Regions from separate parts of the Mesocryomonas fontinalis genome, predicted to be linked through region 2. Evidence: predicted binding sites of a transcription regulator. Region 2 holds the regulator's gene; the other holds the start of a gene.
What was found. Region 2 encodes HrcA, which represses chaperone genes, less so after heat shock. Its sites were predicted from a motif close to GTTAGCACTCNCNNNNNGNGAGTGCTAAC; they were not measured.

Region 1 (3,369 bases), on a different contig from region 2:
TTCGACCACGGTGACGCCGAAGCCGTGCATCGCGCCGGCACCGGCGAGGAAGGCGGGGGTGCCCAGCCGCTTGGCGCCGAACTGGAAATCGAAGCCGACGACGACGTGCCTGGCCGCGAGCGCCCCGACGAGGACCTCCTGCACGAAGGCTTCCGCCGAGAGCGCGGCGACGGCCCAGTCGAACGGGTGCTCCACCACGGCATCGAAGCCGAGCGCGCCGAGAAGGCGTGCCTTCATCGGCGCCGGCGTCAGCCGCGGCACCGGGTGATCGGGCTGGAAAAGGCTGCGCGGGTGCGGCTCGAAGGTTAGGCAGACCAGCGGCACATGCCGCCGCGCGGCCTCGTCGCGGGCGGCCGCCAGCACCGACTGGTGGCCGCGGTGGACGCCGTCGAAATTGCCGATCGCCACGACGCCGTGGCGCAGCGTCTCCGGCAGGTCGGCGGGATCGTGCAGCCGCTGGATCATCCGAGCGCGTACATGAAATAGCGGGCCGAAAGGTCCTGCTCGGCCAAAGCCGTTGCCAGCGCCTCGGCCGCGACGCCGGCGCCGCCGAGCTCCTCGCCGTGGATCCCGCCGACCACCAGCAGCGCGTCGGCGCCATAGCCGACGGCGCCGCGGATGTCGGTGTTCAGTCCGTCGCCGATGCACAGCACGCGGGCGGGATCGGTGACGCCAGCCGCCTCGGCGGCCACCGCATAGATCGCGGCATAGGGCTTGCCGGCCATCCGGACCTCGCCGCCGAGCGCTGCGTAATCGCGGGCGAGTGCGCCGGCGCACCAGATCAGCCGGTCGCCGCGGTGCACGACCACGTCGGGATTGGCGCAGATCATCGGCAGCTTGCGCCCGTTCAGCCGGGCAAGGAGCGCGGCATAGTCGGCCGGCGTTTCCTGCTCGTCGTTGAACAGGCCGGTGGCGATCACCGCCTCTGCTTCCTCTTCCGCCACCAGTTCGATCGGCAGGCCGACGAACAGGTCGCGGTCGCGGGCAGGGCCGAGGTGGAAGAGCCTGGTGCCGGCGGCGGCGATCAGAACGCGGGTCACGTCGCCGGAGGTGACGATCCGGTCATAGGCCTCGCGCGTCACGCCGAGTTTGTCGAGCTGAGTAGCGACGCCCTCGTTCGGCCGCGGCGAGTTGGTGAGGAGGATCACTTTCCGGCCGGTGCGTCTTGCCGCCAAGAGCGCCGCCTCGGCGCTCGGCGACTTCTTCTCGCCGTCGTGCACCACGCCCCACACGTCGCAGAAGATGGCGTCATAGCCGGATGCGACCGCATCGAGCCCGGTAATGGCCTGGAGTTCCATGTCGATCCTGCTTGCGTGCCGCGCTGCTGCCGTGGCGATAAGCAGGACGGCGTCTCCGGTCAAGCTGGCCACGCCGTCGCAACGCGAAGGCTGCCGCGGTCGCGCGCGGCGAGGCCTCTTGGGAACAGGGCGCTGACGGTGCCGTTAATCTTCATATTGGACGTCGTCCACATCCCCTGGACAGAGCCGTCGGCCGTCGCCACCTACAGGGCTTGGGGCATTCGCCCTTGGGCATCTACCGTTGCCCAACTCAGCGTTTTCGAGCCCTGAACCAGAGCCCTCTTCCATCACGTGGACTTGACAAACGGCTCCCATCGGCTCTATCTCCGCCCCGCTAGCACTCGCCCTTGGTGAGTGCCAACATTCTCGAAGCGGATGCCTTTCGGGGTCCGTTTCCCCAGCTGAAGGTCCAACGATCATGGCAACTGTCAACTTCCGTCCCCTCCACGACCGCGTCGTTGTTCGTCGCGTCGAGTCCGAGACCAAGACGGCCGGCGGGATCATCATCCCGGACACGGCCAAGGAGAAGCCGCAGGAAGGCGAGATCATCGCCGTCGGCGCCGGCGCGCGCGACGAGCAGGGCAAGATCCAGCCGCTGGACGTCAAGGCCGGCGATCGCATCCTGTTCGGCAAGTGGTCGGGCACCGAGGTCAAGCTCAACGGCGAAGACCTGCTGATCATGAAAGAGTCCGACATCATGGGCGTCGTCGGCTGATCGCCGCTCGACCCTGATCTGCCTCTAGTTCCTTTCAACACGGTGCCGCCCGCTCTCGGGTCCACCGCTGGAGACCATCACAATGGCTGCCAAAGAAGTTAAATTCGGCCGTGACGCCCGCGAACGCATGCTGCGCGGCGTCGACATCCTCGCGGATGCCGTCAAGGTAACGCTCGGCCCCAAGGGCCGGAACGTCGTCATCGACAAGTCCTTCGGCGCCCCGCGCATCACCAAGGACGGCGTCTCCGTCGCCAAGGAGATCGAGCTCGAGGACAAGTTCGAGAACATGGGCGCGCAGATGCTGCGCGAAGTGGCCTCGAAGACCAACGACAAGGCCGGTGACGGCACCACCACCGCGACCGTTCTCGCCCAGGCCATCGTCCGCGAAGGCGGCAAGGCCGTTGCCGCCGGCATGAACCCGATGGACGTCAAGCGCGGCATCGACATGGCTGTCGCCAAGGTCGTCGAGGCCCTGCAGGCTTCCGCCCGCAAGATCGAGACCTCGGACGAAGTCGCCCAGGTCGGCACCATCTCCGCCAATGGCGAGAAGGAAATCGGCCAGATGATCGCCTCGGCGATGCAGAAGGTCGGCAACGAGGGTGTCATCACCGTCGAGGAAGCCAAGACCGCCGAGACCGAGCTCGAAGTCGTCGAAGGCATGCAGTTCGACCGCGGCTACCTCAGCCCGTACTTCGTGACCAACCCTGAGAAGATGGTCGCCGAGCTCGAGGACCCCTACATCCTCCTGCACGAGAAGAAGCTCTCGAACCTCCAGGCCATGCTGCCGGTGCTCGAGCAGGTCGTCCAGTCGGGCAAGCCGCTGCTGATCATCTCGGAAGACGTCGAAGGCGAGGCTCTTGCCACGCTCGTCGTCAACAAGCTCCGTGGTGGCCTGAAGATCGCCGCCGTCAAGGCGCCGGGCTTCGGTGATCGCCGCAAGGCCATGCTGGAAGACATTGCGACCCTCACCGGTGGCCAGGTCATCTCCGAGGACATCGGCATCAAGCTCGAGACCGTCACCCTCGACATGCTTGGCCGCGCCAAGAAGGTCTCCATCACCAAGGAGAACACCACGATCGTCGACGGCGCTGGCGCTGGCGAAGAGATCAAGGCGCGTGTTGCCCAGATCAAGCAGCAGATCGAGGAGACCACCTCGGACTACGACCGCGAGAAGCTGCAGGAGCGTCTGGCCAAGCTCGCCGGTGGCGTCGCGGTCATCCGCGTCGGCGGCGCGACGGAAGTCGAAGTCAAGGAAAAGAAGGACCGCGTCGACGACGCCCTCAACGCGACCCGTGCGGCCGTCGAAGAAGGCATCGTTGCCGGTGGCGGCGTCGCCCTCCTGCGCGCTTCCAACGC
Region 2 (3,369 bases):
CAAGAATCGAGTTGAGCGCCTCAGCCCTCGCCGCCCTCGGTCTCCGCCGGCTTCGGCTCCGCGGCGACCTTCGGGCCACCCTTGGAGACGCCGACCATGGCCGGGCGCAGCACGCGGTCGCCGATGGCGTATCCGTCCTGGACGACCTGGACGACGGTGTTGTTAGTGACCTCGGTGTTCGGGACCTCGAACATAGCCTGGTGGAAGTTCGGGTCGAAGCGCTGGCCCTCGGGCTCCAGCTTCTTGACGCCGAACTTCTCCAGCGTCGCCAGCATGCCGCGCTCGGTCAACTCGACGCCGTCGATCAGGGCAGCAAGACCGGCATCGCCATTCTCGCGGGAATCAGCGGGGACGGCCGCGACGGTGCGGCGCAGATTGTCCATCACCGACAGCATCTCGCGGGCGAAATTGGTCACCGCATAGGTGCGGGCGTCCTTGACCTCGCGCTCGGTGCGGCGGCGCAGGTTCTCCATGTCGGCGGCGAGCCGCATCATGCGGTCCTTGACCTCGGCGGTCTCGGCCTCGAGATCGGCAATCCGCTCGGCGGCGGCGCGCGCGATGAAGGCCTCGGCGTCGGCGTCGGAATAGTCCCCGCGGGCGAACGGAGAGGCTTCGGCCTCGTTCTCCAGGGTCTCGTCGATCTCGGCGTCGCGCTTGTCGGTGTCGCTCATCATTCCTCTTTCAATCCGCCGGCGCGCCGGTCGTGCCAGGCCGAAGCCCGGCGGTCACCGGTACGTGAATGTAGATGTCGCCCGCATATCGAATGCCGGGCCGCGAAAATCAAGATCGCCGGCCGACCGAGCCTTGCGTCAGGAGACGCGATACCAGCCTCGCGGTATAGTCGACCATCGGCACGATGCGCCGGTAGTTGAGCCGCGTCGGGCCGATCACGCCGACCGCGCCGATGACCTTCTGGTCGCCGTCGCTATAGGGCGCGACGACGAGAGAAGAGCCCGACAGCGAGAACAGCTTGTTCTCCGAGCCGATGAAGATCCGCACGCCATTGCCGGTCTCGGCAAGGTCCAGCAACTCGATGATGCCGCTCTTGCTCTCGAGATCGTCGAACAGCATGCGCAGCCGCTCGAGGTCCTCGGACGCCGTGACGTTTTCGAGGAGGTTGGCGCGGCCGCGCACGATCAGCCGCGCCGGCTGGCCTATCGCCGCTCCCGACCACACCGCGAGACCCTCCTCGACGAGCCCCTGGCTGAGGAGATCGAGCGCCGTCGAGGTCTCGTCCTTCAGCGCCTGCACGCGGTCGCGCGCCTCACCGAGGGTTCGGCCGACGATGTGGGCGTTGAGGAAGTTCGAGGCCTCGACGATCTGCGAGGCGGTGACGCCCGACGGCAGGTCGACGACGCGGTTCTCGACGTCGCCGTTCTCGCCGACCAGCACCGCCAGCGCCTTGGTCGCCTCCAGCCGGATGAACTCGATGTGCTTCAGCCGGAGATCGGACTTCGCCGTCAGTACCAGGCCGGCGCCGCGCGACAAGCCGGAGAGCAACTGGCTCGCCTCGGTCAGCAGCGTGCCCATCGGCCGAAGGTCGCCGGTCGCCTGCACCTTCGCCTCGATCGCCTCGCGCTCGCGCTGCGGCAGGTCGCCGACCTCGAGGAAAGCGTCGACGAAGAAGCGCAGGCCGAGTTCGGTCGGCATCCGCCCAGCGGAGATGTGCGGCGAATAGATCAGCCCGAGCGCTTCCAGATCGCTCATCACGTTGCGCACCGAGGCCGGCGACAGCGAGGTCGTCAGCAGCTTCGACAGCACGCGGGAGCCGACCGGCTCGCCGATGTCGAGATAGGATTCGACCAGCAGCTTGAAAATGTCGCGCGACCGCTCGTCGAGCATGCCGGGGAATTCCGGTGCCGGCTGTCTGAAGTCGTTCATCGCACGTTCTCTCTGCATCGGCTGCGGAGTATAAGGCCATGAAGCATAAGGGCCAAGCGCCTCTATCAAGCGTCGAAGGCAGCTCTTTGCACGTTCTCTGGTCGCTTCCGGAGGGGCGATGGTCGGGGATCGCGCGGCTCCTCGCAGGAATTATTTTGCGCCCCGCCCCCTCGCCGGTTAAAAGCCGGTTAACGCCAGTCGCGCTTCGGCGCATCTGCGACACATCCCATGACAGGATTTACCCATGCGGCCTTCCAAACGCGCCAATGACCAGTTGCGCGCCGTCTCGCTCGAACGCGGCGTCTCCCTCCATGCGGAGGGCTCCTGCCTCGTCAAGTTCGGCAACACCCATGTCCTCTGCACCGCCAGCCTTGAGGAGCGGGTGCCGCCCTTCCTCAAGAATTCCGGCAAGGGCTGGGTCACCGCGGAGTACGGCATGCTGCCGCGCGCCACCGGCGACCGGATGCGGCGCGAGGCCGCGAGCGGCAAGCAGTCCGGCCGCACCCAGGAGATCCAGCGCCTGATCGGTCGCTCGATGCGCGCCATCGTCGACCTCGGCGCGCTCGGCGAGCGGCAGATCACCATCGACTGCGACGTCATCCAGGCCGATGGCGGAACCCGCACCGCCGGCATCACCGGCGCCTTCGTCGCGCTGAACGACTGCCTCGCCTGGATGGAGGGCCGCGGCATGGTCGAGCGCTCCAAGGTCCTGAAGGACCACATCGCGGCGATCTCCTGCGGCATCTACAAGGGCGAGCCGGTGCTCGACCTCGACTATCTCGAGGATTCCGCCGCCGACACCGACGCCAACTTCGTCATGACCGGCCGCGGCGGCATCGTCGAGATCCAAGGCACGGCCGAGAAGGAGCCGTTCAGCGAGGCTGAACTGGCGAGCCTCCTCGGCCTGGCGAAATCCGGCATCGCGACGCTCGTCGAGCTGCAGCGCCAGGCGATCGCGTAAGGGAGACGGCGATGAGCACCGGGATGCGCAGGATCGACGGCAGGCGCCTGCTCGTCGCCAGCCACAACAAGGGCAAGATCCGCGAGCTCGACTTCCTGCTCGGCGGCCTTCCGATCGAACTGGTGACGGCTGGCGAACTCGGCCTGCCCGAGCCGGACGAAACCGGCACGACCTTCGTCGAGAACGCCCGCATCAAGGCCCTTGCCTCGGCGACATCAGCCGGCGAAGTGGCGCTCGCCGATGATTCCGGCCTCTGCGTCGAAGCGCTGGGCGGGGAGCCGGGCGTCTACACCGCCGACTGGTCCGGCCCGGACCGCGACTGGGACATGGCGATGCGCCTCGTCGAGGAGAAGCTACAGCAGAAAGGCGCGCTGGAGCCGGCCCAGCGCCGGGCGAAGTTCGTCTCGCTGCTCTGCCTCGCTTGGCCGGATGGCCATACCCAGGAATATCTCGGCGAGTGCGAGGGGACCCTCGTCTGGCCCGGCCGCCGCGGCGAGATCGCCTATGGCTACGATCCGGTGTTCATG

Region 1: groES (co-chaperone GroES) is a predicted target of HrcA. The motif match lies at 1,632-1,660, and genes of this name have one in related genera.

Annotation. Positions count from the first base shown of each region.
Region 1 covers NZ_JBUZWG020000007.1:120,338-123,706, reverse strand. Annotated here, with positions in the region: gene ACZL02_RS17505 (bifunctional riboflavin kinase/FAD synthetase) at 1-465, opposite strand, end outside; gene ACZL02_RS17500 (TIGR01459 family HAD-type hydrolase) at 462-1,298, opposite strand; gene groES (co-chaperone GroES) at 1,717-2,013, shown strand; gene groL (chaperonin GroEL) at 2,096-3,369, shown strand, end outside.
Region 2 covers NZ_JBUZWG020000012.1:42,502-45,870, forward strand. Annotated here, with positions in the region: gene grpE (nucleotide exchange factor GrpE) at 21-674, opposite strand; gene hrcA (heat-inducible transcriptional repressor HrcA) at 781-1,899, opposite strand; gene rph (ribonuclease PH) at 2,126-2,842, shown strand; gene ACZL02_RS22830 (non-canonical purine NTP pyrophosphatase) at 2,866-3,369, shown strand, end outside.